DNA from 3 places in the Phyllobacterium sp. T2-21 genome. Region 3 is predicted to be linked to each of the others. Evidence: predicted binding sites of a transcription regulator. Region 3 holds the regulator's gene; each other region holds the start of a gene.
What was found. The regulator PhoB, encoded in region 3, activates phosphate uptake and scavenging genes when phosphate is short. The targets are predictions, from matches to a motif close to TGTCATNNANCTGTCAT.
Positions count from the first base shown of each region.

Region 1 (9,725 bases), 910 kb from region 3:
GTCGGCCTTGTCGGCCATTCCGGCTCGGGCAAGACGACGTTCGTCAAGCTGATCCAGCGCCTGCACGACGTGAAGGCGGGGCACATCCTGATCGACGGTCAGGATATTTCCACCGTCACCCAAGCATCGCTGCGCCAGCAGATTGCCATCGTGCAGCAGGAGCCGATCCTGTTCCACCGGACGCTGGCCGAGAACATCGCCTATGCGCGGCCGACAGCCACGCAAAGCGAGGTCGAGGAAGCGGCCCGGCAGGCCAGCGCGCATGACTTCATCATGGCCTTGCCGAAGGGCTATGGCACGCTGGTGGGTGAACGCGGTGTGAAGCTGTCCGGCGGCGAGCGTCAGCGCGTCGCCATTGCCCGGGCTTTCCTCGCGGATGCGCCGGTTCTGATCCTGGACGAGGCAACGTCGAGCCTCGATTCGGAATCGGAAGTGCTGATCCAGCAGGCCATGGAACGGCTGATGCTGGGCCGGACGACCCTGGTGATCGCGCACCGGCTGTCGACTGTGCGGGCACTCGACCGGCTGCTGGTCTTCGACCATGGCCGGATCGCGGAAGAGGGCAACCACGAAGCTCTGATCCGCCTGAACGGCGGCATCTACCGCAGCCTGTTCGAACGGCAGGCGCTGGAACTGACCAAGGGTCTTGTTCTCAATGACGGCTAGAATGCTGGCGTGATCATTGTGCGTGGTTCGACAGGCTCACCATGAGGGAGGCTGGAGATTTGCAGGGAGCGGAGGTTTTGTGACTTTCGTCAATTGCCTGCAACCCTTCCGTCTCCCTCATCCTGAGCTTGTCGAAGGACGCATGACGGTCTTGCAACGTACCTCCTCATGGTCCGCATATTGATCTTCACGCGTCGTTCCGATATGCCCGACGCATGACCATCACCGTCCGTTTTGCACCATCTCCGACCGGCTATATCCACATCGGCAACACGCGCACAGCCCTGTTCAACTGGCTGTTCGCGCTGAAACACAATGGCCAACTGATCCTGCGCTTCGATGACACCGACGTGGAGCGCTCGAAGACCGAATATGCCGAAGCGACCGCCGCTGATATTGATTGGCTTGGCATCAAGCCGGTGCGGGTCGAATACCAGTCGAAACGCTTTGCCTTCTACGATGCCGCCGTTGAAAAGCTGAAAGCCGCCGGCGTGCTTTATCCCTGCTACGAGACTCCGGAAGAGCTCGAACGCAAGCGTAAACTGCGGCTCGCGCGCCGTCTGCCGCCGGTCTATGGCCGCGATGCGCTGAAACTGACGGCGGAGGACCGCGCCAAGCTGGAAGCCGAGGGTCACCGCCCGCACTGGCGTTTCCTGCTGCCGAACTTCAAGGACGATCCGTTCGCGCCCGCGCGCACGATTGTCCACTGGGATGATATCGTGCGCGGCGAAGAGACCGTCGATCTCGCTTCGCTTTCCGATCCGGTGCTGGTGCGCGAGGACGGCACCTATCTCTACACGCTGACCTCCGTGGTCGACGATATCGACATGGGCATCACGCACATCATCCGCGGCGACGATCACGTCACCAACAGCGGCGTGCAGATTTCCATTTTCGAAGCGCTCGGTGCGAAGGCGCCGGCACTTGGCCACCACAATCTGCTGACGACTGTTTCGGGCGAGGGCTTGTCCAAGCGCACCGGCGCCCTGTCCGTCGGCAGCCTGCGCCGCGACGGCTATGAGCCGATGGCCGTGGTCAGCCTCGCCGTGCTGACGGGAACGTCGGAGAGTGTGGTCGCCATGCCTGACATGGCATCGCTCGCCGCAATCTTCGATCCGAAGGCAACATCGAAATCATCCTCGAAATTCGATCCGGCGGAACTCGATACGCTGAACCGCACGCTGATCCACGCCATGCCGTTCGACGTGGCCGAAGATCGCCTGCGCGACATGGGGATCACCGGCGAGAAGGCCGAAGCCTTCTGGCTTGCCGTGCGCGGCAATCTCACACGCGTCGCCGATGCGGCGCTGTGGTGGAAGATTATTCAGGACGGTCCCGTCAGTGACGAAGTCCTTGCCGAAGAGGACCGTGATTTCGTTGCGGCGGCTTTTGACGTGTTGCCGCAGGAGCCGTGGAGCCGCGAGACCTGGAAGCAGTGGACGGAAGCGGTGAAGGTTCAGAGCGGCCGCAAGGGCAAGCCGTTGTTCATGCCCCTGCGCATTGCCCTTACCGGGCTGGCGTCTGGTCCGGAGCTCGCAGATTTACTGCCCCTTCTTGGTCGGGAAGGAACGTTGGCCCGACGACCCTGACCTTGCGGTTGGGATCGATCGGCTTGTCCGGCGACAGCGGTTTCGGTTGTTCCGCTTCGACTTTCGGCACGGCGGGTGTCCCCAGCTGAATAATCGATGACGGTTTTTTCTCCGGCTCTACCACAGGCGCAGCCGGTTCGGCCTTGGCCTCGGCCGGTGCCGCCGGCTTGACCGGTTCGGGGTTTTTCGCCGGCTCTGCCGATGGCAGTGGTTCGGCCTTGACAGGCTCGACCGGTTTGATCGGTTCCGCCGGTTTGAGTGCTGGTTGTGTTTGTGCTGGCGCCGGTTTCGTCGCGGGTTGCCGGGCTATTTCCTTGGGATTTCCAAGCGTGGTGTAATTGCCCGCCGTGCGCTGGCAGGAGCATTGCGGCGTGCCATTGGCGCCGACTTTCCTGAATTTGAACGCGTTGGGCATATCCGTATAGGCCTGGCCGCGCAGGGAAATCATCTGATCGACGGTTTCACCGTTGGTCGAATGATAAAACAGTTTCGCGCCCGGGCATTGCGCCTGGCACTGCGCTTCGTCGCGGTGGAAATTCTCCGCGCCGGTCGCGTAGGAAATGGGGAAATAATAGCCGTCGCAGGTGCGCACGCAGAGCGTCTGATATTGTCCGCCGTAGACGGGGGCGGTGCTTTCCAGCGGCTCGTTTTCAACGGGCCGCTGGCCTCCGAGGACTTCATAGGGGCGACGGCGGGGCTCCCCGTCGCGCGGTTCGATTTCGCGCGGCAAGACTTCGCGGTCTGGCTCATAGGATGCCGAGCAATTGTTGGCGTCCATGGCAGCTTCCACCCGGTCGCGGCGCAGGTTCAGCTCATACTCATCCGTGACGAAATCATTGTCGAGTTCGCGCAGACGCTGTTCCATGCGGCTGCAAACGTCCGACTGGGCCGCTGCCAGCTGTGTTGACAACAGCAGCGTGCCCATGGCGAGTGCCGCGAAGTGTATGAACCGTTTCATATGGTCTAGTCCTGCAAGATCACGCGCAGCCTACCTGGCTGACTGCGCCTGAACCATCCATGAACGTGCGGCAGCAATAAGACGGCAGCGCGCTATTCCAGGCGCTGTGACGCCTCAACCACTGCCAGAGCCGTCATGTTGACGATACCGCGCGATGTCACCGACGGTGTCAGAATATGCACAGGCTTGGCGGCGCCGAGCAGAATGGGCCCGACATGCAGCGCATCGGTGACCGTCTTGACGACGTTCAGCGTGATGTTGGCCGCGTCGAGATTGGGGAAGACCAGAAGGTTGGCTTCGCCGCTCAAACGGGAATGCGGCAGCACACGCTCACGCAGGATTTCCGACAGGGCGGAATCGCCATGCATTTCGCCATCCTGTTCCAGATCCGGTGCCTTGGAGCGCAGGATTTCCGAAGCGGCGCGCATCTTGGCCGCACTTTCGGAATCGCGCGAACCGAAGTTGGAATGCGAAAGCAGGGCTGCCTTGGGCTCGATGCCGAAGCGGCGGATTTCGTTGGCGGCCAGAACCGTCTTTTCCGCAATTTCTTCGGCTGTCGGATCGATGCTGACATAGGTATCGGTCAGGAACAGCACGCCGCGCTGTGAAATCAGCAGGCTGAGTGCGGAAAAATTGCGGATGCCCTCGAGCTTGCCGATGATCTGGTCGACATTGCGCAGATGACGCTCGAAACGGCCTTCCAGGCCGCAGATCATGGCATCGGCTTCGCCGCGCATGATGGCCAGCGCTGCAATCACCGTGCCGCTGGCGCGGACCATGGTGCGTGCCACCTCCGGCGTGGTGCCGCGCCGGCCGGTAAGGTTCACCAAAAGGTCGACATAGTCGCGGTAGCGCGGATCGTCTTCCGGGTTGATGATGTCGAAATCGGTGCCGAGCTTGATCTTCAGGCCGTAGCGCTTGAGACGCGTCTCGATGACCTGCGGGCGGCCGATCAGCGTCGGGATCGCCGTGCCTTCCTCAAGCACCACCTGTGCTGCGCGCAGGACGCGCTCGTCTTCGCCGTCGGAATAGATCACCCGCTTCTTCTCGGCGGTCCGCGCTGCGGTGAAGATCGGCTTCATGATCAGGCCGGAGCGGAAGACAAAGCGGTTCAGCTTGTCGAGATAGACCTCGAAATCCTCGATGGGGCGGTCGGCAACGCCGGTTTCCATGGCAGCTTTTGCCACAGCTGGGGCGATGCGCAGGATCAGGCGCGGATCGAACGGCGAAGGAATGAGATAATTGGGGCCGAAGGTCGGCGTTTCGCCGGAATAGGCGCGGGCCGCCACATCCGATGGCTCCTCGCGGGCAAGCGCCGCGATGGCCTTGACCGCCGCCATCTTCATTTCCTCATTGATCGCCCGTGCGCCGCAATCCAGCGCGCCGCGGAAAATATAGGGGAAGCAGAGGACGTTGTTGACCTGGTTGGGGAAATCGGAGCGTCCGGTGCAGATCATGGCGTCGGGGCGTGCGGCACGTGCTTCCTCCGGCATGATTTCCGGATTGGGATTGGCCAGCGCCATGATCAGCGGGTTCGGCGCCATCTGCTTCAAAAGTTCCGGCTTCAGGACACCTGCGGCGGACAGGCCGAGGAACACGTCGGCACCGCCGATAACATCGGCCAGCACGCGCGCATCGGTTTTCTGGGCATAGACGGATTTCCAGCGGTCCATCAGCGTGTTGCGGCCGTCATAGACGACGCCGTCGAGATCGCAGACCCAGATGTTCTTGCGGTTGGCGCCGAGCTTGACCAGGAGGTTGAGGCAGGCGAGCGCTGCCGCACCGGCGCCGGACGCGACGATCTTGACCGTGGACAAGTCCTTGCCGGCCAGCTCCATGCCGTTGAGGATGGCAGCGGCGACGATGATCGCCGTGCCGTGCTGGTCGTCATGGAACACCGGAATGTTCATCCTGGCACGGAGGATTTCCTCCACGTCAAAGCATTCCGGCGCCTTGATGTCCTCAAGGTTGATGCCGCCAAAGGTGGGTTCGAGCGCGGCAACGACATCGACGATCTTGTTGATCTCCTGCGCGTCGATCTCGATGTCGAAGACGTCGATGTCGGCAAATTTCTTGAAGAGAACAGCCTTGCCTTCCATCACCGGCTTGGAGGCGAGGGGGCCGATATTGCCAAGGCCAAGGACGGCAGTGCCGTTGGAGATGACCGCCACAAGATTGGCGCGGCTGGTATAATCGGCTGCTGTGGCGGGGTTTTCATGAATGGCCAGGCAGGGCGCGGCGACACCGGGGGAATAGGCAAGGGCAAGGTCGCGCTGATTTCCAAGCGGCTTCGTCGCCTGGATTTCCAGTTTACCCGGCTGAGGAAAGCGGTGGTAAAACAGGGCGCTTTCTTCGAGGTCGGACTGGTTGGGCGAATTGTCCTTGGCCATGGATAATATCCTCCGGAAATTGGCTGGTCGCAACTTGGGATTTGCGATTCAATCTTTTTAGCATGCATAAATGACACGAAGAGCCATAAATGAAGTCCATTTTGTTACAAGTGTTTATCGCAGGAAACCATAGACTTTTTAGCGGCGTCATAAGACTGTGACATGAATCAGGTTTCTGTCAGACCAGAGGTACCGATGCGTACCGGCGCTGAACGGAGATCAGCCTCATGGTTGAGCCAGAGACACGTAAGTTTCGCACGCTCTTTTTGTCCGATGTGCATCTTGGTTCCAAAGGCGCCAAGGCGACCTTCCTCCTGGACTTTCTGAAGTATCACGATGCGGATACGATCTATCTGGTCGGCGATATCGTCGATGGATGGCGTCTGCGCCGCAGCTGGCACTGGCCGCAGGAGCACAACGACATCGTGCAGAAACTCCTGCGCAAGAGCCGCAAGGGCGCGCGCATCCTCTACATCGCCGGCAACCACGATGAATTCCTGCGCGATTTCCAGGGCACGCATTTCGGCGGCATCGAGGTCATGGACCGCACGATGCATGAAACCGCTGACGGCCGCAAATTCCTCGTGATCCACGGCGACCAGTTCGACGTCGTCGTGCGCAATGCCCGCCACATCGCCTATCTCGGCGACTGGGCCTATGATGCGGCGCTGGCCATCAACACCATCATGAACAAGGTGCGGCGCATGCTCGGGCTGCGCTACTGGTCGTTCTCCGCCTGGGCGAAATTCCGGGTGAAGAAGGCCGTCAACTTCATCGGTTCCTTCCAGACCGTCGTCTCCGACGAGGCCCGGCGCATCGGCGCCGACGGCGTCATCTGCGGCCATATCCACCACGCCACCATCGAAGAAATCGACGGCATCGAATACATCAACACCGGCGACTGGGTTGAAAGCTGCACAGCCATCGTCGAGCATCACGACGGCAAGATGGAACTCATCTCCTGGACGCATCTGATCGGGGAGAAGGCTGGCTTTGCGCCTGTCGTCAAACTCGAGGACAAGCGTCCCAAGGCGGCGAATGCGGCCTGAATGGCTTCTCCTGCAGAGATCGATCCGATGAAGCGGCTGGTCATCGTCTCCGATGCCTGGCATCCGCAGGTCAATGGCGTGGTGCGCACCCTGACCCAATTGCGCGAGCAGATGGAGGCGCGGGGCGTCGAGGTGACGATCATCTCGCCCGCGGACTATCCCTCGGCGCCATGTCCCACCTATCCGGAAATCCGGCTGGCACTGACCTATCCTGCGGCGGTGAAAGCCCGGATCGAGGCGTTGCAGCCCGCCTTCGTGCATATCGCCACGGAAGGCCCGCTCGGCATCATGGCGCGGCGTGCCTGCCTGAAAAACAAGTGGCGCTTCACCACGAGCTTTCATACGCGCTTTCCCGAATATCTGCGTGAGCGTCTGCCCATTCCGCTGGCCTGGACCTACGGCTTTCTGCGCCGGTTCCACAATGCCGCCGAGACCTGCCTTGTCCCGACGCAGTCCATCTACGAGGAATTGACCGAGCGCGGCTTCGACACGTTGCGCGTGTGGACGCGCGGTGTCGACCGCGATCTGTTCCGCCCGCAGGCGGACGTCGATCTCGGCCTCGCGCATCCCGTCTTTCTCTGCGTCGGCCGCGTTGCGCCGGAAAAGAATCTTGAAGCCTTTCTGGCGCTCGATCTGCCGGGAACAAAACTTGTCGTCGGCGACGGGCCGGATATGGATGAGCTGAAGCGCAAATTCCCCGACGCCGTGTTCGCCGGCAAGAAGGAGGGCGAGGAACTCGCCCGCCACTATGCGGGTGCCGATGTGTTTGTTTTTCCCAGCCGCACCGACACGTTCGGCCTGGTGCTGCTGGAGGCGATTGCCTGCGGGCTTCCGGTCGCGGCCTATCCGGTGGCCGGCCCGAAGGACGTCATCGGTGCGACAGGCGCTGGCGTTCTGTCAATCGACCTGCAGGAGGCTGCGCTGGGCGCACTTGCCATGGGGCGCGTCGATCCCGATGCCACCCTGCAGGGATTCAGCTGGGAAGCCTGCGCCGATATATTCGAGGATATTCTCACGGCGATTGCTGGTGCCAAGCCGCAGCTCGGCCACGAAGCGAACGCGGCGCGGGCGGTGTCGGCGGGCTAGATGGTTCCTGGCTATGGCTATATCCGTACCACTGCCGTTCCCACCAGTCGGTCGTAGATCGGGTCATTTTTTTGCGAAGCTGAAATTATGATCCACAGTACCCACGCCAATTGGATTATGCTGCCAATTACAAGCCATGGTACCAGATCCGAAACGCCGGGTTCTGGCCGCATGCTTCTAACAATCAAGATTATCCCAATCACAATGCCCGGTATGGACCCGATCCACATCGCCAAATTGCGCAACAGTGCCTTGCGAAAGGGCAATCCAGTTCTTGGTATTTCATTGCTATCGACAGCGCGAATTTTTACAGCACGTTTTCCAAGGGTAGCGCCGTGCCAATATTCCATCAAAACGAGGTACACCAATAGGATTAATATTGCTGGACCATCTGCAGGGAATCCGGAGCGCGGAACTCCATCTGGGCCGAGCCCGTAGGCACGAAATTCTGTCGTCGTTACAGCGCCGTCCTTTGTGCTTTTGCTGGCAAGAAGCCACCGGGACATATCAAAGCCAAGTAGTCCACGGTGGCAATCGGCAAACGAGTTGAAATCTGCTGGCGGTGGAGGATCAAGTTTGAAGCCCTCCGGCAGTGCTGATACTTCATAACAACTTGTGGTGGTGAAGCCAAACGTTCCCTGAACAGCACCGTTCGTTTGTGCGAAGAGGACGATCACTATTATCTGCAACGGGATCAATATAATGATGGCGTCCAGCAAAAGTGCGCCGAAACGACGCCAGAAACCGGCGCGATTCATGAGAGAGTCATAATAGACAGGCACCATTTTCGATCTTGCCCCCGCTTGATCAGACTGAGGCGATCTTGATGGGGTTGATGACGAAGTACAACTTGGGTTTTAAAATAAGCTGTGGACTGTTGTTGTTAGCGCGTCAGCTTATTGTGGTTTGTCTCGGAAACAATTTGATGCGAAAAAACCTTCAGCGTTTCTAGGCAGTTGGGCCAAATCATGGTAATTCGGAATACGGCTATTCATATATTCGTGCGCCGTTCCTCGATCCTCCGAAAGTCCTTCCATGACAGCCGCCACTGCGGACACTTTTCACGACAAGCCATCTCGGTTCGAGTTTCGGCTGGCTCTGGCTTATTTCGCGATTTTCATCTCGAGCGGCCTGCATCTGCCCTATTTTCCCCTGTGGCTGGAATTCCGTTCGCTGTCGCCGACGGAAATATCCATCGTCCTGTCCATGCCGCTGTTCGTGCGCGTCATCGCCGCGCCGCTGGTTTCCATTCTGGCTGATCAATCCAGCGACCGTGCGCATATCCTGACCATTGCCACCATTCTGGCGGTGATCGTCGCGGCCTTCTACTTTCTGCCGTTCAATTTCTTCGGCATTCTGGTCGTGTCGCTGGTGCTTGCCGCACCGTGGACATCGCAGGTTCCGCTGGCCGATACGATCGCGCTTTCAGGCGTGCGCCGCTACGGGGCGGATTTTGCCAGGATGCGCGTCTGGGGGTCCATCGCATTCCTGCTGGCCTCCTTTGCCGGCGGCGTGCTGATCCAGCACACGGGCGAGTGGATCATCCCGACGGTGCTGCTGGGTGCGCTGGTGGCCGCATGCGGCATGAGCTTCGTGGTGCCGCGCATTGGCAAGCCGCGGCGCCTGTCGCCGCTGTCGGATATCGACATGGCGGATGCAGGCAGGGCGCTGCGCCGCCCGGCCTTCGTGACCTTCCTGATCGCCACGGGGATCACGCAGGCAAGCCACGCCTATGGCTACAGTTTTTCGGCCATCTACTGGAAGTCCATCGGCATCGAAGAGACGGTGATCGGCGCGCTCTGGTCCATCGCCGTGGTGGCCGAGGTGATCATGTTCACCTGCTTTCGCCGGGTTTTCGGACGCCTGCATCCGGCCAGGGTGCTGATGATCGGCTCAGCCGTCGCCATATTCCGCTGGACCGTCTTCCCGCTGATCGTGCCTGCAGGTCTCGGCGTGGCTGGCTTTTTCGTCGTGCAGAGCCTGCATG
Region 1 is NZ_AP027912.1:2,933,083-2,942,807, reverse strand. It holds gene ACZ5FP_RS14775 (ABC transporter ATP-binding protein) at 1-666, shown strand, start outside; gene gltX (glutamate--tRNA ligase) at 882-2,255, shown strand; gene ACZ5FP_RS14765 (DUF2865 domain-containing protein) at 2,173-3,213, opposite strand; gene ACZ5FP_RS14760 (NADP-dependent malic enzyme) at 3,306-5,603, opposite strand; gene ACZ5FP_RS14755 (UDP-2,3-diacylglucosamine diphosphatase) at 5,831-6,652, shown strand; gene ACZ5FP_RS14750 (glycosyltransferase family 4 protein) at 6,680-7,738, shown strand; gene ACZ5FP_RS14745 (RDD family protein) at 7,756-8,496, opposite strand; gene ACZ5FP_RS14740 (MFS transporter) at 8,774-9,725, shown strand, end outside.
Region 1: a site for PhoB is predicted at 5,749-5,765, ahead of ACZ5FP_RS14755 (UDP-2,3-diacylglucosamine diphosphatase). Genes of this name have one in related genera too.

Region 2 (9,725 bases), 650 kb from region 3:
GAAGAAGGGCGCGCATGTCGATCTTATCGGTGCCTTTACCCCCGCCATGCGGGAAAGCGACGATGAGTGCGTCAAGCGCGCGCGGGTGTTTGTCGACACCAGGGAAGGCGCGCTGACGGAAGGCGGCGACCTTGTTCAGCCGATCAAGGCGGGCGTCATCGGCGACAGCCATGTGATCGGCGATCTGTTCGATCTCACCCGCGGAACGGTGAAGGGGCGTCAGTCGCCCGATGAAATCACGCTGTTCAAGTCGGTCGGCGCTGCGCTGGAAGACCTTGCCGCCGGCATTCTGGTCTATGAAAAGGCGATTGCAGCCTCTGCCTGAGTGTTTTTGCTTTCGCCTTTCCTCATCTTGGCATAGGAAACCACCATTGAACGATGGCCAAGGGCATATGAGGGCATAACGGTTTGAAATCGTCTGGCGGAAAAATCAGGAAGGCCAAGGGCACCGGCCCGAAAGGCGCGGGACCGAAAGCTGCGCCGCACAGGCAGCAGGCGACAAAACCCCGCCCGCAATTTGCCAAACCCTCTGCCCCGGCGGACAGTGATGCGCGCGTCAAGGCAGCGCCCCGTTCCGAACCGCTGCCCAAGCGGGTTCTGACCCGCCATACCGGCCCGCGCCCGACAGAAAAGACCGGCCTGATCCTCGAAACGCTGCCCTCCGATGATTACGCCCTGCTCGACAGCGGCAACGGCCTCAAGCTCGAGCAATATGGTCCCTACCGGATCATCCGCCCGGAAGGCCAGGCCATCTGGCTCCCGGCCTGGAACAAGGCCGAGTGGGACAAGGCTGACGCGATCTTTACCGGCAATACGGATGAGGAAGGCGTCGGACGCTGGCATTTCCCCAAGGTGCCGCTCGGCGAAACCTGGCCGCTTGCCTATGAGGGCATTCCCTTCTTCGGCCGCTTTACCTCCTTCCGGCATGTGGGCGTGTTTCCCGAACAGGGAACGCACTGGTCGCATATGGACAGCCTCATTCGCGGTGCAAAGCGCCCGGTGAAGGTGCTCAATCTTTTCGGCTATACCGGCGTCGCCTCGCTCGTTGCCGCACGTGCGGGCGCCGAGGTGACCCATGTCGATGCATCCAAGAAGGCAATCGTCTGGGCCCGCGAAAACCAGGAAATGGCCGGACTTTCCGGCAAGCCCATCCGCTGGATTTGCGAGGATGCGATGAAGTTCGTTGCCCGCGAAGAGCGGCGCGGCAGCGGTTATGACATCATCCTGCTGGATCCGCCCGCCTATGGCCGCGGCCCGAATGGCGAGGTCTGGCAGCTCTTCGACAATCTGCCCGATATGGTCGATTTGTGCCGGTCGATCCTGACGCCCAATCCGCTCGGCGTGGTGCTGACCGCCTATTCCATCCGCGCATCGTTCTTTGCCATTCACGAGCTGATGCGCGATGCCTTTACCGGTCTTGGCGGCGAAGTGCAGTCCGGCGAACTGATCCTGCGCGAACGGTCTTCCGGGCGCGCCCTTTCCACGTCCCTGTTCAGCCGCTGGGGTGCCAAATGACCAGACATGACGACCGCCAGCACGGCAGCTCCATCGCGCGGCCCGGCAAGGTCAAGGAAGTCACCAGCCTGACCAACCCGATCGTCAAGGATCTGCGATCCCTGGCGCTGAAGAAGTTCCGCGACCAGCAGGGGGTGTTTCTGGCCGAAGGCCTGAAACTCGTCATCGACGCGCTCGATCTCGGCTGGGTCATCAAGACGCTTGTCTATTCCAAGGCTGGCAAGGGCAATTCCCTTGTCGAGCAGGTGGCAGCCCGCACGATTGCCAAGGGCGGTGACGTGCTCGAGGTAAACGAGAAGGTGATTTCCGCCATCACCCGGCGCGACAATCCGCAAATGGTCGTCGGCGTGTTCGAGCAGCAGCTGCAGCCCCTATCGGCCACCCGACCGCAGGGCAACGATGTTTATGTTGCGCTCGACCGGGTGCGCGATCCGGGCAATCTCGGCACGATCATCCGGACAGCCGATGCGGCAGGTGCCAAGGGTATCATTCTGATCGGCGACACCACGGATCCGTTTTCGCTCGAAACCGTGCGCGCTACAATGGGTTCGGTCTTTGCCGTCCCGCTGATACGCACGAACGAAACGGAATTCCTTTCCTGGCGAAAGGGATTTTCGGGACTCATCGTCGGCACGCACCTCAAGGGCGCTGTCGACTACCGGACGATTCCCTACAAGGGCAAGCCGGTCATTCTGCTGATGGGCAATGAGCAGCAGGGCCTCCCGGACACGCTGGCCTCAACCTGTGACAAGCTGGCCCGCATTCCCCAGGAAGGCCGGGCGGATTCGCTCAATCTCGCCATTGCCACCGGCGTCATGCTGTTCGAGATCCGCCGCGAGGCGTTGACACTCGATGGCAGCAAACAGGATAAATAACCCCCATGAAAAGCAAATCCTTCTTCGGCCTGCTGGCGATTGTGGTGCTTGCCGTGGCGAGCGACCAGATCGTCAAATATCTCGTCGAGACCGGCATGGATTACCAGCAGCAGATCGATCTGCTGCCATTTCTGGCGCTTTTTCGTGTTCACAATAATGGCATTGCATTTTCGATGCTCAGCGGCATGCACGACCTCGCCCTGATCGGCTTGACCGTCGTCGTCATCGCCTTTGTCAGCTATCTCTGGTGGAGCACCGTACCGGCACGCTGGATCTCGCGCATCGGCTTTGCGCTGATCATCGGCGGTGCCATCGGCAATCTGATCGACCGCAGCCTGCTTGGCTATGTCGTTGATTATATTCTTTTCCATCTGCCGTCATGGTCATTTGCCGTCTTCAATCTGGCCGATGCCTACATTTCCGTCGGCGCCGCACTGGTCGTGCTTGAAGAAATTTTTGTCTGGCTGCGCGAGCGCAAGACACCAAAGGGGCAAGCTGGGGGAAACTGAGGAAAACCCAGCATCTGCGGTGTCTCCCGCGTCATGTGCCCGTCATCCAATTGTTGTATTCAAGCATCTAGTGATTGCCGATCAACCATGATGAGAGCGAATCGTTATGAGCTTCGCCTTGCTTGAACCTGCGTCTATCTTTAAAGATCAGCACACGATGTCGCAGGTTGATTCAACACCCTCGCCGTTTACGGCGCCACACCTTGTCGCGGTGCTTGGACGCATTGGGACGATGGAAGTTTGCCTTGCGCAAACCGAAGCCGAAATCGTCTCTGCCCAGCAGCTGCGTTTCAAGGTATTTTTCGATGAACTCGGTGCCAAGGGCTCGGCTACCCTGGAACAACGCGACGCAGACCGTTTCGATCCCGTATGCGATCACCTCCTGGTTTATGATACCTCGATCATTGGCCCCAAGCACAAGCAGATCGTCGGCACCTACCGGCTGATGCGCTCGGAAGTTGCCCACAAAACAGGCGGTTTTTACTCGGCTAGCGAATATACGATCGACAGTCTGGTTGCTGCCAAGCCGCAGATGCATTTCCTTGAGCTCGGCCGGTCCTGTGTTTTGCCGGAATACCGCTCGAAGCGCACAGTCGAACTGCTGTGGCAGGGCATCTGGAGCTATTGCCGGTATCACTCCATCGACGTGATGTTCGGCTGCGCATCCTTCCAGGGAACGGTGCCTGCGGCGCACGCCCTGCCGCTGTCGTTCCTGCATCACAATTGCCGTGCAACGCCGGACTGGGATGTCCAGGCCCTGCCATCGCTGTATCAGCCGATGGACCTCGTTCCCAGCGAAGCGGTCAATCCGAAGGTTGCCCTGTTTGCCATGCCGCCATTGATCAAGGGTTATCTGCGCCTTGGTGCCATGATCGGTGACGGTGCGGTGGTGGATCATGATTTCGGCACGACCGATGTGCTGATCATTCTGCCGGTCAGCCGCATTTCCACCCGCTACGTCAGCCATTACATCTCGAACGCCAAGCGTTTCGACTGAAATTCCACTTTCGCCTCATGCAGGACGAACATCATCTGTGGAGAAAACCGCCGATGATGCGCCTGCACGGTGTGTAAAGTTCCCGATAGCGCATAGATTGGTCTTCTGATCGGAATCGGTCAAAATCAGGAGAACGTCTTGGCCGACATGCCATTCACTGCGGAAACACCATCCTATGAGGCTGACAGCTCGGCGCGCCCAACGCCGATGATGGAGCAGTATATCGAGATCAAGGCGACCAATCCGGACAGCCTGCTGTTTTACCGGATGGGCGATTTCTACGAGCTGTTCTTCGACGATGCGATTGCCGCGTCGCGTGCACTCGGAATCACGCTGACCAAGCGCGGCAAGCATCTGGGCGAGGATATCCCGATGTGCGGCGTGCCGGTGCATGCGGCGGACGACTATCTGCAGAAGCTGATCATGCGCGGCTTCCGGGTTGCGGTGTGCGAACAGGTGGAAGACCCGGCTGAAGCGCGCAAGCGTGGATCGAAATCCGTGGTGAAGCGCGATGTCGTGCGGCTGGTCACCCCCGGCACGCTCACCGAGGAAAAGCTGCTCGATCCCTCCGAAGCCAACTATCTCATGACGCTGGGACGGGTGAAAGGCGCAGCGCAGGGCCAGTTCGCCCTCGCCTGGATCGATATTTCCACCGGCACGTTCCGGGTCAGCGAAACCGATCCGTCGCGGCTGCTTGCCGATATTCTGCGCGTCGATCCGCGCGAACTGATCGTTGCCGATCCGGTGTTTCACGATCCGGACCTGCGCCCGACATTCGATGTCATCGGGCGCTCGGTCAGCCCGCAGCCGCCGAGCCTTTTCGACAGCGCCACGGCGGAAAACCGCATACAGCGCTATTTCGACGTGGCCACGCTCGACGGCTTCGGACATTTTTCGCGCGCCGAACTGTCAGCCATATCGGGCGCCATTGCCTATGTGGAAAAGACACAGATTTCGGAACGACCGCCGCTGATGCGGCCCGAGCGGGAATCGGAAGGCTCCACGCTTTTCATCGACCCGGCCACCCGCGCCAATCTGGAAATGCTGCGCACCTTGTCGGGCAATCGCGACGGCAGCCTGCTCAAATCCATTGACCGCACGGTTACCGGCGGCGGCGCCCGGCTGTTGGCCGAGCGGCTGACCTCGCCGCTGACAAAACCCGCCGCCATTGCGGAGCGGCTCGATTCCGTCTCCTGCTTTCTCGCCGGACAATCCCTCGCCGATCTGGCCCGCGAAGCATTGAAGGGCGTGCCGGACATGCCCCGCGCCCTGTCGCGCCTTGCCGTCGGGCGCGGCGGTCCGCGCGATCTCGGCGCACTCGCGCGCGGACTCGAGGCTGCCGCCCAAATCGCTTCTTTCCTGGGCAGGGAAGTGCTTCCCGCTGAACTCTCCGCCGTTCGGGATTGCCTTGGCAGCCTGCCCCACGACTATGCCGCTCACCTTGACCGGGCGCTCGACGATGAACTGCCTCTGCTGAAGCGTGACGGCGGCTTCGTGCGGCCCGGATACAATACAGAACTCGATGAGATGCGCGCCTTGCGCGACCACTCCCGCCGCATCATTGCCGGTCTCCAGGCCGATTACATGGATCTGACCGGCATCCGCTCGCTCAAGATCAAGCACAACAATGTGCTTGGCTATTTCATCGAGGTCACGGCGAACAACGCATCCGTGATGACCGACACGGACGAGGCCAAGGGCAAATTCATCCATCGTCAGACCATCGCCAATGCGATGCGGTTCACGACAACGGAGCTCGCCGAACTCGAAACCAAGATCGCCAATGCCGCCGAACGGGCTTTGTCGATTGAACTGGGCATTTTCGACGTGCTGACCGGGGAAACGGTTGCCAATGCCGATGCAATCCGCGCCGGCGCAGCAGCGCTGGCAACCCTCGATGTGTCGGCATCGCTCGCTGCCCTTGCCGAAGAACAGGGCTATTGCCGCCCGCTGGTCGATGACACCCTCGCTTTCGAGATCGTTGCCGGACGTCACCCCGTCGTGGAACAGTCGCTGCGCCGGCAGGCGGCCAATCCATTCGTTGCCAATGACTGCAATCTCTCGCCCGAGGGTGCGGCCAAAGGCGCGATCTGGCTCCTGACCGGACCGAACATGGGCGGTAAATCGACATTCCTGCGCCAGAACGCATTGATTGCCATATTGGCGCAGATGGGATCGTTCGTCCCGGCCGGTTCGGCGCATATCGGCATTGTCGACCGGCTGTTCTCGCGCGTCGGCGCATCGGACGATCTGGCGCGCGGCCGGTCGACCTTCATGGTGGAGATGGTGGAAACAGCCGCCATCCTCAATCAGGCCAGCGACCATTCCCTGGTCATTCTCGATGAGATCGGCCGCGGCACCGCGACCTTCGACGGCCTGTCGATCGCCTGGGCGGCAGTGGAATATCTGCACGAGAAGAACCAGTGCCGGGCGATTTTCGCCACGCATTTCCATGAAATGACCTCGCTTTCGGAAAAGCTGACGCGCCTGAGCAATGTCACCATGCGGGTGAAGGAGTGGGACGGCGACGTCGTCTTCCTGCATGAGGTGGCCAAGGGCGCCGCAGACCGCTCCTATGGCGTGCAGGTGGCGCGGCTGGCCGGATTGCCGGAAGCCGTGGTCAACCGCGCCCGCGACGTTCTGCATCAGCTGGAAGCCGGTGAAACCTCGGGTAAGGCTGACAAGCTGATCGATGACCTGCCGCTGTTCTCGGTCGAGGTCAAACGCGAGGTGAAAGCGCCTGCCAAAGGCAAGGACAGTGCGCTGCTGGCAGCCCTTTCGACGGTCAATCCCGATGAAATGACGCCGCGCGAGGCGCTTGACGCGCTCTACCGGTTGAAAGGCCTCGCCACAAACCCGACATCGTGAAGACTTGGGGGCACGCTTGCCCCTGGCGGACACAGTGTCTTCAAAGGTAAGCATTTCGTTTATGGCAAATACGCGCTATAGCGTGCGGCCATCATTCATAAAGTCGTGTTCATGAGCGCAGACCTGAAACTGGAACAGATCGTCAGTCCGGCCAAACTTCATCGTCAGTTTGAAGATCTGGTCAAGGCGGCAAAAAAACAAGGCGCCGCTTCCGTCAATCGCAATGACGTGCTGCAGCTCCTGAAAGAGACACTCGTTTCGGGTCGCAAGACTGCCGAGGAGATGTTGAAAAAGGACGGCGGCGGCACACGCTGCTCCGTGCGCCTGTCCTATCTGATGGACCAGATCATTTCGGCGCTCTACGATTTTGCAATCACCCATGTCTATCATTCGGTCAATCCATCCACGGCTGAACGGATGACGGTGGTGGCGGTTGGCGGCTACGGCCGCGGCGGGCTGGCGCCCGGTTCCGATATCGACCTTCTGTTCCTGCTGCCCTACAAGCAGACCCCGTGGGGCGAGCAGGTGGTCGAGTATATCCTCTATATGCTCTGGGATATGGGCCTGAAGGTCGGCCACGCCACGCGCAATGTCGACGAATCCATCCGCCAGTCGCTCGCCGACATGACCATCCGCACCAGTATTCTCGAAGCCCGCTACGTCTGCGGCAATGACGAGCTTTTCACCACATTGGTGCGCCGCTTCGATACGGAAGTCGTCAAGGGGACGGGACCGGCCTTCATCGAGGCGAAGCTGACCGAGCGCAACGAACGGCACCGCAAGGCCGGTGCGACCCGCTATCTCGTCGAACCGAACGTCAAGGAAGGCAAAGGCGGCCAGCGCGATCTGCACACGCTGTTCTGGATCGCCAAATATTACTACCACGTCAAGACCAGTGACGAACTGGTCAAGCTCGGGGTGTTGTCGCGCGCCGAGCACAATATTTTCCGCAAGGCCGAAGACCTTTTATGGGCCGTGCGCTGCCATATGCATTTCTATACCGGCAAGGCGGAGGAAAGGCTGTCCTTCGATATCCAGAGCGAGATTGCCCAGCGGCTCGGCTATACGGCACATCCCGGTCAGCGCGATGTCGAGCGCTTCATGAAGCACTACTTCCTTGTCGCCAAGGAAGTGGGCGACCTGACGCGCATCATCTGCGCCGCGCTGGAAGAAGAACAGGCAAAGCATGTGCCCGGTTTCAACCGGATTTTCCTCACCTTCTCGCGCCGCAAGCGCAAACTGCCGGGAACGTCGGATTTCGTCGTCGACAACCACCGCATCACCATCGCCAATGACGGCGTTTTCCAGAAGGATCCGGTCAACCTCATCCGCCTGTTCCACCTGGCCGATCAGCATGGGCTCGAACTCCACCCCGATGCGATGCAGCTGGTGACCCGTTCCCTGTCGCTGATCAAGGCGGATTTGCGCGAAAATCCCGAGGCCAACCGCCTGTTTCTTGAAATCCTGACTTCCGAGCGCAATCCCGAACTCATCCTGCGGCGCATGAACGAATCCGGCGTTCTCGGCAGGTTCATCCCGGATTTCGGCAAGGTCGTCGCGATGATGCAGTTCAACATGTATCATCACTACACGGTCGACGAGCATCTCTTGCGCTGCATCGCCGTATTGTCCGAGATCGATCACGGCGACCTCAGCAATGAGCATCCGCTGGCCAACCAGATCATGCCAGCCCTGAAAAAGGACCGCAAACTCCTCTACGTCGCCCTTTTGCTGCATGATATCGCCAAGGGCCGGCCGGAGGACCACTCACTTGCCGGTGCGCGCATCGCCAAACGCGTCTGCCCGCGCCTGGGCTTGTCCAAGTCCGATACGGAAACCGTGTCGTGGCTGGTCGAGCAGCACCTGACCATGAGCATGGTCGCCCAGTCGCGCGATCTCAATGACCGCAAGACCATCGAGGACTTCGCTGAAATCGTCCAGACGCTCGACCGGATGAAACTGCTGCTGATCCTCACCGTGTGCGATATCAAGGCGGTCGGGCCGGGCGTGTGGAACGGCTGGAAGGGCCAGTTGCTGCGCACCCTGTTCTACGAAACCGAACTGATGCTGACCGGCGGTTTCTCGGAAGTGTCGCGCAAGGAACGCACCGACCACGCCCGCGCCCAGCTCGAACATGCCCTGTCATCCTTGCCGCAGCTCGAGCGCCAGTCCTATCTTGCCCTGCACTATCAGAACTACCTGCTGACGGTCAGCCTCGACGACCAGATCCGCCATGCCAATTTCGTGCGCGAATCCGACAGTTCGGAAAAAACCCTGGCGACCATGGTCAAAACCCATGACTTCGAGGGCGTCACCGAAATCACGGTGCTCTCGCCCGATCATCCGCGCCTTCTGTCGATCATCGCCGGCGCCTGCGCTGCCGCCGGCGCCAATATCGTCGACGCGCAGATCTTCACCACGAGCGACGGCCGCGCGCTCGATACGATCCTGATCAGCCGCGAATTCCCGACCGATGACGACGAGCGCCGCCGCGCCATGCGGGTTGGCCGCCTGATCGAGGATGTGCTGTCCGGCAAATCCTACCTGCCGGAGATGCTGGCATCGCGCACCAAGCCGAAACGCGCGGTCAAGGCGTTCCGCATCACGCCGCGCGTCGAAATCAACAACACGCTGTCGAACAAGTTCACCGTCATCGAGGTCGAGGGGCTGGACCGTCCGGGCCTGCTCTCCGAGATCACCGGCGTCATTTCCGACCTGTCGCTCGACATCGCCTCGGCGCATGTGACGACGTTCGGCGAAAAGGTCATCGACGTGTTCTACGTCACCGATCTTGTCGGCCACCAGGTCACCAACGGGGCGCGGCAGAACCGCATCCGCAAGAAGCTGCTCGCCCTGTTCGGCGAAGGCGATATCACCACGGCCCAGCCGCAGCGGCACAACATCCTGATGTCTGCAGAATAGGTTCAGCACCCATGTTTATTCGGAATCTGGAACAGATAT
Region 2 is NZ_AP027912.1:823,261-832,985, reverse strand. It holds gene lhpI (bifunctional Delta(1)-pyrroline-2-carboxylate/Delta(1)-piperideine-2-carboxylate reductase) at 1-325, shown strand, start outside; gene ACZ5FP_RS04150 (RsmD family RNA methyltransferase) at 409-1,515, shown strand; gene ACZ5FP_RS04145 (TrmH family RNA methyltransferase) at 1,512-2,390, shown strand; gene lspA (signal peptidase II) at 2,396-2,899, shown strand; gene olsB (l-ornithine N(alpha)-acyltransferase) at 3,057-3,896, shown strand; gene mutS (DNA mismatch repair protein MutS) at 4,044-6,764, shown strand; gene ACZ5FP_RS04125 ([protein-PII] uridylyltransferase) at 6,876-9,686, shown strand; gene murJ (murein biosynthesis integral membrane protein MurJ) at 9,724-9,725, shown strand, end outside.
Region 2: a site for PhoB is predicted at 2,929-2,945, ahead of olsB (l-ornithine N(alpha)-acyltransferase). Genes of this name have one in related genera too.

Region 3 (9,725 bases):
GGTCGGTGGTCAAGCCGCTGCTTGAAGTGCTGGCGGGCATCCCGACGATCGTCTACGGCTTCTTTGCCCTTGTCACCGTCGGACCGTTCCTGCGCGATATCAGTGCGGCCATATCGGGCGGCTATCCCTTCATCATGGCGCAGAGCGTGCTGACCGCCGGTATCGTGATGGGCGTGATGCTGATCCCTTTCGTTTCCTCCCTGTCGGACGACATCATTACCGCCGTTCCGGGGTCGCTGCGTGACGGCTCGCTCGGGCTTGGATCGACGCGTTCGGAGACGATCCGCCGCGTCGTGCTGCCTGCCGCGTTGCCCGGCATCGTCGGTGCGCTGCTGCTCACCGCGTCGCGCGCCATCGGCGAAACGATGATCGTGGTTCTGGCGGCCGGTGTTGCGGCGAACCTCAACATCAATCCGTTCGACGCCATGACGACCATCACCGTAAAGATCGTCAACCAGCTGACAGGCGATCTCGAATTCAATTCACCGCAGACGCTGGTGGCATTCGCCCTTGGCCTCACCCTTTTCTTCATCACGCTGGCGATGAACATTTTCGCGCTTTACATCGTGCGTAAGTACCGGGAGCAGTACGAATGACCGACACAACACTCAATCCTGCTGCAGTTGCTCCGGCAAAGGTCGTCCGGCGCGACATCGGTCTGAAGCGCCGCTATGCCGCCGAGCGCCGGTTCAAGATTTACGGCATCACCGCGATTGCCATCGGCCTGTTCTTCCTGGTTGCGCTGCTCTACTCGGTGATTTCCAACGGCTACACGGCGTTCTGGCAGACGGAGGTCAGCCTCTCGGTCAAGCTCGACGAGAAGGTGATCGACCCCACGAACAAGCGTGCGACCGACCCGACCGTTCTGCTGACCGCGAACTATCCGATCCTCGTGCGCAATGCCCTTGCCGAAAAGCTGGGCGTCAGCCTTGACGACAAGCCGGCGATCCGCGAACTGAGCAAGCTCGTCTCCGACGGCTCGCGCAGCCAGCTGCGGGAACTGGTTTCAGGAAATCCGGCACTGATCGGCACGACGCAGAACCTCTGGGTGCTGACCGGCGGCGACATCGACTCGGCCTTCAAGGGCCAGATCGACCTGAGTGTCGATCAGGCAAACCGCAAGGTATCGGACCGCCAGGTTGCCTGGATGAACACGCTGGCCAAGGAAGGCGCCATGGCGCAGCGCTTCAACAGCGGCCTGTTCACCTTCGGCGCATCGAGCCGTCCGGAAACGTCGGGTCTCGGTGTCGCGCTCATCGGCTCGCTCTACATGATGCTGATTGTCCTCTGCCTTTCCCTGCCCATCGGCGTGGCCGCATCGATCTATCTGGAAGAATATGCCAAGAAGAGCCGCCTGACCGATATCATCGAGGTCAACATCAACAATCTGGCCGCGGTGCCGTCCATCGTCTTCGGTCTGCTTGGACTGGCCGTGTTCATCAATTTCTTCGGCCTGCCGCGCTCCGCATCGCTGGTCGGCGGCCTGGTGCTGACGCTGATGACGCTGCCGACGATCATCATCGCCACCCGTGCGGCCCTGCGCGCCGTGCCGCCATCCATCCGCTCGGCGGCGCTGGGCATCGGTGCCTCGAAGACGCAGATGGTGTTTCACCATGTACTGCCGCTGGCCGCACCCGGCATCCTGACCGGCACGATCATCGGCCTTGCCCACGCGCTGGGCGAGACCGCACCACTGCTGCTGATCGGCATGGTGGCCTTCGTCGCCAACTATCCGGTCACGCCGCTTGATCCGTCAACGGCCCTGCCGGTGCAGATCTACATGTGGGCGAACGAAGCGGAGCGGGCCTTTGTCGAGCGCACATCCGGCGCTATCATCGTGCTGCTTCTGTTTCTTGCAGTCATGAACATTGGAGCCATCATTCTGCGTCGCCGCTTCGAGCGGCGCTGGTAAACGGGAGCGAATTATGAATCTCATGACAGAACGATCTCTCGAAAAAGCGGTAAACGACAAAATGAGTGCACAGGTCAATACGATCAAAATGCAGGGCAAGGATGTCACCGTTCACTACGGTGAAAAGCAGGCCCTGTTCGGTGTCAGCCTCGATGTGCCGGAAAAGATGGTGACGGCGCTGATCGGCCCGTCCGGTTGCGGCAAGTCGACCTTCCTGCGCTCGCTCAACCGCATGAACGACACGATCGAAGGCTGCAAGATCGGCGGCAAGATCACGCTCGATGACGAGGATATCTACAATCCGAAGATCGACGTGGTCGAGCTGCGCGCTCGCGTCGGCATGGTTTTCCAGAAACCCAATCCGTTCCCGAAGTCCATTTTCGAGAATGTGGCCTATGGCCCGCGCATCCATGGTCTTGCCAAGAACCGGCATGAGCTGGAGGAAATCGTCGAGAAGAGCCTGCGCCGCGCCAGCCTGTTCGACGAGGTCAAGGACCGCCTGCATGAAGCCGGTACCGGCCTTTCCGGTGGCCAGCAGCAGCGCCTGTGCATCGCCCGCGCCATTGCCGTCAGCCCGGAAGTCATCCTGATGGACGAACCCTGCTCGGCGCTCGATCCGATTGCCACGGCAAAGGTCGAGGAACTGATCGACGAACTGCGCCAGAACTACACCATCGTCATCGTCACCCATTCGATGCAGCAGGCGGCCCGCGTTTCGCAGCGCACCGCCATGTTCCATCTCGGAAACCTCGTCGAGGTGGGCGATACGGAAATGATGTTCACCAATCCGACGGAAAAGCGCACGCAGGACTACATCACCGGACGCTTCGGCTAATCACGGGAAACAGGGATAAGAATATGACCGAGTCGCAGCATACCGTCCGTTCCTATGACGACGAACTGAAGTTCCTGACGCACAAGATCGCCGAAATGGGCGGCCATGCCGAGCGCATGGTCGAACAGGCCGTCACCGCCATGGTGAACTCCGACAACGCGCTGGCCCAGCGCGTCATTTCGGACGATCTCATCCTCGATGCCGGACAGCGCGAGATCGACGAAAAGGCCATCACCATCATCGGCAAGCGCCAGCCCATGGCGATCGATCTGCGTGAGATCATCGGCGCCATCCGCATTTCCTCCGACCTCGAACGGGTCGGCGACCTCGGCAAGAACATCGCCAAGCGCGTTGTCGCCGTCACCGATACGCGTCAGACGCTGTCGGTCTATCGCGGCCTGCAGACCATCGCGGAACTCGCCCTGACGCAGCTGAAGGACGTGCTCGACGCCTATGCGACACGCTCCGTGCAGCAGGTCAACATCGTGCGTGAGCGCGATGATGAAATCGATGCGCTGTACACATCGCTGTTCCGCGAACTCCTGACCTACATGATGGAAGACCCGCGCAACATCTCCGCCTGCACGCACCTTCTCTTCTGCGCCAAGAATATCGAGCGCATCGGAGACCATGCGACGAACATTGCTGAAACGGTCTACTACATCGTGACGGGTGCCCAGCTTCCGGCCGAACGGCCCAAGGAAGACCAGACCCACAGCATCATCGTCGATGAAGCCAGACAGCCTTAATTAGGATTCCAGCAATGGCGATCGCTCCCAAAATCACTGTTGTCGAAGACGAGGAAGCGCTCAGCGTCCTTCTCCGGTACAATCTTGAAGCCGAAGGTTATGTCGTCGAGACAATCGCACGCGGTGACGAGGCGGAAATTGCGCTGCGTGAAAAAGTGCCGGATCTGCTCATTCTCGACTGGATGCTGCCGGGTCTTTCCGGCATCGAACTCTGCCGCCGTCTGCGGGCGCGGCGCGAGACCGAAATCCTGCCGATCATCATGCTGACGGCGCGCGGCGAAGAGAGCGAGCGGGTGCGCGGCCTTGCCACCGGTGCTGATGACTACATGGTCAAGCCGTTCTCGACCCCGGAACTGCTTGCCCGCATCAAGGCCATGCTGCGCCGGGTCAATCCGAGCCTGCTGTCGCATGTGCTCAGCTTCGGCGATCTGAAGCTCGACCGCGAGCAGCACCGCGTGTTCCGCAAGGAGCGCGAGTTGAAGCTCGGGCCGACCGAATTCCGCCTGCTGGAATTCCTGATGCAGTCCCCCGGCCGGGTGTTCTCGCGCGGCCAGCTCCTGGACAATGTCTGGGGCGCAGACATCTACGTGGACGACCGTACCGTCGACGTGCATGTCGGGCGGCTGCGCAAGGCCATCAATATCGGCCGCTCGATCGATCCGATCCGCACCGTGCGCGGTGCGGGGTATTCGTTCGGGTAGTCAGTGCCTGCGCGAGAGTTCGCGCGTCGCCCCCTCGATACCCGCCAGGGTCATGGGATACATGCGATGCGCGAAAATCTTGCGGATCATTGCCGTCGAGGCGGTGTAGTCCCAATATTGTTCCTTTGACGGATTGAGCCACGCGGCGTTCTTCCAGTGGTCGAGCACCCGGCCGAGCCAGACCGCGCCCGCCTCCTGGTTCCAGTGCTCGACCGATCCGCCCGCATGGGAAACCTCGTAGGGCGCCATGGCGGCATCCCCGACGAAGATGACCTTGTAGTCCGGTCCGTATTTATGGATGAGATCGAGCGTCGGTATGCGTTCCGCATGGCGGCGGCGGTTGTCCTTCCACACACCCTCGTAGAGGCAGTTGTGGAAGTAGAAATATTCCATGTGCTTGAATTCCGAGCGGACGGCGGAGAACAGTTCCTCGGCGATCCGGATATGCTCGTCCATGGAGCCGCCCACATCGAAGAACATCAGCAGCTTGACATGATTGCGCCGTTCGGGCCGCGTCTGCACGTCGAGATAGCCGTGTTCGGCGGTTGACCTGATGGTGCCGGAAAGATCAAGCTCGTCATCGGCGCCTTCGCGCACCCAGCGGCGCAGCCGTTTCAGAGCAACCTTGATGTTGCGGGTGCCCAGCTCGACACTGTCGTCAAAATTCCTGAATTCACGCTTGTCCCAGACCTTGACCGCCCGGCCGTGCCGGCCCTCGTCCTGGCCGATGCGCACGCCTTCGGGATTGTAGCCATAGGCACCGAAGGGTGAGGTTCCGGCCGTGCCGATCCACTTCGAGCCGCCCTGATGCCGGCCCTTCTGCTCCTCAAGCCGCTGGCGCAGGGTTTCCATCAGCTTGTCGAAACCGCCCAGCGCCTCGATCAGCTTCTTCTCTTCTTCGGTGAGGTGCTTTTCGGCGAGCCGGCGCAACCATTCCTCAGGCAGATTGGCAATGTCGACACCGCTCTCGCCGCCGAGCAGTTCCAGCCCCTTGAACACGTGGCCGAAGACCTGATCGAAACGGTCGAGATGGCGCTCGTCCTTCACCAGGGCGGAACGGGCGAGATAGTAGAACCCTTCCACATCATAGGTCACCAGCCCCGCATCCAGCCCCTCAAGCAACGTCAGATATTCCCGCAGCGATACGGGAATCTTGGCCGCCTTGAGCTCGAGGAAGAAGGGGAGGAACATGGCTAAACCCGCTTATTGTCGTCGATGAACGGCGTCAGTTCGCCGATCCGGCCCTTTGTGCCGGGGCGGACGGAGAGCATCATCCCTGCCTCCTCGCCATGAAGGCCAGCCGCTCGAACAGGTGTACGTCCTGCTCGTTCTTCAGCAGGGCGCCGTGCAGTTTCGGCAAGGCGTTCTTCGGGTCGGCGCGCAAATCTTCCGGGGCGATGTCGTCGGCAACCAGCAGGCGGATCCAGTCCAGCGCTTCGGAGGTCGACGGCTTCTTCTTCAGGCCGGGCACATCGCGGATCTCGTAGAACTGGGTGAGGGCGGCGCGCACGAGGTTCTGCTTGATGCCGGGATAATGCACCTCGACGATCCGGGTCAGCGTATCGACATCCGGGAAGCGGATATAGTGGAAGAAGCAGCGGCGCAGAAAGGCGTCGGGCAGTTCCTTCTCGTTGTTGGAGGTGATGATGACGATTGGCCGGTGTACGGCGCGGATCGTTTCGCCGGTTTCGTAGACGTGAAATTCGTTGCGGTCGAGCTCCTGCAGGAGATCGTTGGGAAACTCGATATCCGCCTTGTCGATCTCGTCGATCAGCAGCACGACTTTCCTGTCGGTCGTGAAGGCATGCCACAGCTTGCCGGGCTTGATGTAGTTGGCGATGTCGTTGAACTTGGCATCGCCGAGCTGCGAATCGCGCAGGCGGCTGACGGCATCATATTCGTAGAGGCCCTGCTGCGCCTTGGTGGTGGATTTGACGTTCCATTCGACCAGTTCCAGATCGAGCGCCGCCGCGATCTGCCGGGCAAGCTCGGTCTTGCCGGTGCCGGGTTCGCCCTTGACCAGCAGCGGCCGTTCAAGCGCAATCGCCGCATTGACCGCCACCATCAGATCCTTGTCGGCCACATAGGCCGCTGTACCTTCAAACCGCATCGCATTCCCTTTCGTGATCGACGAAGATTAAGGGGCGTGCCGGAGGAGGGCAAGAGCCGTCGGGGAATGCGGCGATATGGTTTTCCCGTTGCCACGCCCGCTGTCGCGTCTGGCTGTTTAAAGGTGGGAAAGACGGGCGGTCCCTGGAACGCGGGTCTTGGGGTATGTGGTATGCAATGCTTGCGATCCAAGGACCACCCGCCCCGGCGTTTTCAAGTTTTTGCCCAATGCGCATCCATTGGGTAAAACCTCCCCGGCTTCACAGGTTTTCCTCCCTGTGAAGCCGAAGCGCCGGTCCTTTCCCGACTTGCGAAAGTTTCCGGAAGCATTCCCGCCGGAAAGGACAGGGATGAGAATAACGTGGGTTGGGAAGTGGTGGATAAGTTGGTGTGGTTTTTTGTGATGGAGGTCTTTCACCCCCCTCTGTCCGGCAGCCCAGAGGGGGTGTCCCACGCCTCCACGATGATTATGCGACAAAGATTGTGCGGGGAGGGAAAATCGTTTGCCGCGCACTGGTGCAATGCCTGCATCCGTCCTATATTCGGATCGGCGCTCTGCGCTTCTCGACAGGAGAGACATATTCCCCGGGGCCTTAATGATCCCTTAGGGAGCTGTCCCTGAGGAGGCCCGTGGGCTTCTTCACACGGCACCCACCTACTTTGTAGGTTCCCGGGATCGACTTCTCCATCGGTTGTGTGGACGCCACTTTTGTTTCATCCCGAGCCGGTTCGCATGCCGGCGCCCCATGAAATCAAGCCCGTGCAGCACCACTCCCCCATCAAAGAGCTGAAGAAGAAACTGCGCCTGGAGGCCCTTGGCCGCCGCGATGCGCTGACGACGGAATTCCGCATCGAAGCCTCGATGCGCATTGCCGATTTCGGTCTGGCGGCGCTTGCCGTCGATGCGGGCACCATTGTTTCGGGCTTCTGGCCGATCCGCTCGGAGGTGGATCTGCGTCCGCTGCTGTTCGGCCTGCGCGAGCGCGGTGCACGGCTTTGCCTGCCTGCCATCATCGACAAGCAGACGATCCTTTTCCGCGAACTGGTGCGCGGCGCGCCGATGATCGATACGGGCTTCGGCACGGCGGGGCCGCCGCACGACGCAGCGGTGCTCGATCCATCCTTCATGCTGGTGCCGCTGGCGGCCTTCGATGTCAGGGGGCACCGCATCGGCTATGGGGCGGGCTACTATGACCGGGCCATCGCGCATCTGCAGATCAAGGGCGTGAACCCGCGCCTGATCGGCGTGGCGTTTGACTGCCAGCAGGTTGAAACCGTACCCGATGAGCCGCATGATGTGCCGCTGGAGGCGATCCTGACGGAAAGCGGGTTGCGCCGCTTCGGCTAGACAGATAAATCGATCATTTCAGGCCCCGGCAAGGACCGGGCTCTCTTTCAGGATGTGCGCGTGAGATTACTGTTTCTTGGGGATATGGTGGGGCGTTCGGGCCGGACGGCGGTCTATGAGCAATTGCCGGGACTGATATCCGACCTGAAGCTCGATTTCGTCATCGTCAACGGCGAGAACGCGGCGGGCGGCTTCGGCATCACCGAGGAAATCTTTCACGACACGATCAATGCCGGGGCCGATGTGGTCACGACAGGCAATCACGTCTGGGACCAGCGGGAAGCACTGGTTTTCGCCTCGCGCGAACAGCGGTTCCTGCGCCCGGCGAATTTCCCGCTTGGCACGGCCGGCAAGGGCTCCGGCGTGTTTCTCGCCAAGAACGGCGCGCGCGTGCTTGTGTCCAACATCATGGGCCGCGTGTTCATGCATCCGGATCTGCATGACCCGTTCACCATCGGCGAAGAGATTCTCGCCGCCTGTCCGCTCGGCGAACAGGCCGATGCCGTGGTGTTCGACTTCCATGCGGAAGCCACCAGCGAAAAGCAGTGTTTTGGCCATTTCGTCGATGGCCGCGCCAGCCTCGTCGTCGGCACGCACACCCATGTGCCGACCGCCGATGCGCAGATCCTCAATGGCGGAACGGCCTATATGTCCGATGCCGGCATGTGCGGCGATTACGATTCATCGCTCGGCATGGACAAGGAAGAACCGCTGAACCGCTTTCTGTCGAAGGTGCCGAAAGGCCGGTTTGAAGCCGCCAGCGGCAAGGCGACGATCTGCGGTGTCGGCGTTGACATTTCAGACCGGACCGGACTTGCCGAAAGGATTTCTCCCCTGCGCATTGGCCCGCGGCTGGAAGAAACCATTCCCGCCTTCTGGAAATAGCTCGATACAACCCGGCGCAACCAATCACGCCCGATTCTGCAACACCCGTTTGAGGATAGACCTTCCATGACCCAGACTGTATTTCCCACCGCTTTCGTCCCGCTGAGGCTGGCGGACCGCTCCATTGCCTTCAAGGCTCTGGCCGTTCTGATCGGCACGGCCTTCCTTGCCGTCAGCTCGTGGATCGAAGTGCCGATGTTTCCCGTGCCCGTCACCATGCAGACATTTGCCGTGACGATGGTCGGCGCGCTTTACGGCTGGCGTCTGGGCGGCCTGACCGTGCTTGCCTGGCTGGGTGAAGCAATGATCGGCATGCCGGTTCTGGCCGGCGGCGCCGGCGGGTTCCTTTATTTCGCCGGACCGACTGCCGGTTACCTCGCGGCCTTCCCGGTCGTTGCCGCCGCCGTCGGCTTCCTGGCGGAACGCGGCCTGACGCGCAACGCGTTCGTATCGGCTGCGGTCATGCTGTTCGGCAACCTGCTTTGCCTCGTCCTCGGCGCCTCGTGGCTGGCGCATCTCTTCGGTTTCGAAGCGGCCTGGGCTTCCGGCGTTGCGCCATTCCTGATCGGTGCGGTGCTGAAGTCGGCCCTGGCTGCGGCTGCGATCGAAATGCTCCGCCGTTCGGGCATCGTAGCGCGCCTGTTTTGACCATCCGCCGGCGTGCACATCACCTTCTGTGCACGCTGATTGCTATCGGCAAAGGCCATACACCGGCCTTTGCCGGCAATGACGATAAAATCATCGCGCCGCTGTTTCCAAAGCCGGCTATGGCGATACACGGCTGCAACTTCCCCCATTGTGATCGCGCGGGTGCTGGACGAGACGCCGGTTTTTACCTATAAGGGCGCCATTCCAGACGCCTGTTTCCGCCTGAACAGCCTGCAGACTTGGTTCGCAGGCTTCCGAGGGAAACGGCAGAACCATATCTAAGCACGCAGGGGTGCCATGGCAGGCCATTCACAGTTTAAAAACATCATGCATCGCAAAGGGCGTCAGGACGCCGTTCGGTCGAAGATTTTCTCCAAGCTCGGACGCGAAATCACCGTGGCCGCCAAGCAGGGTCTGCCGGACCCGGCGATGAACCCGCGTCTGCGTCTTGCGGTGCAGAACGCGCGCGCCCAGTCGATGCCGAAGGACAACATCGAACGCGCCATCAAGAAGGCCGCGGGCGGCGACGCCGACAATT
Region 3 is NZ_AP027912.1:170,432-180,156, reverse strand. It holds gene pstC (phosphate ABC transporter permease subunit PstC) at 1-596, shown strand, start outside; gene pstA (phosphate ABC transporter permease PstA) at 593-1,912, shown strand; gene pstB (phosphate ABC transporter ATP-binding protein PstB) at 1,974-2,747, shown strand; gene phoU (phosphate signaling complex protein PhoU) at 2,771-3,496, shown strand; gene phoB (phosphate regulon transcriptional regulator PhoB) at 3,511-4,197, shown strand; gene ACZ5FP_RS00880 (vWA domain-containing protein) at 4,198-5,388, opposite strand; gene ACZ5FP_RS00875 (AAA family ATPase) at 5,468-6,307, opposite strand; RNA gene ssrS (6S RNA) at 6,856-7,012, shown strand; gene ACZ5FP_RS00865 (5-formyltetrahydrofolate cyclo-ligase) at 7,040-7,654, shown strand; gene ACZ5FP_RS00860 (TIGR00282 family metallophosphoesterase) at 7,715-8,539, shown strand; gene ACZ5FP_RS00855 (biotin transporter BioY) at 8,606-9,187, shown strand; gene ACZ5FP_RS00850 (YebC/PmpR family DNA-binding transcriptional regulator) at 9,485-9,725, shown strand, end outside.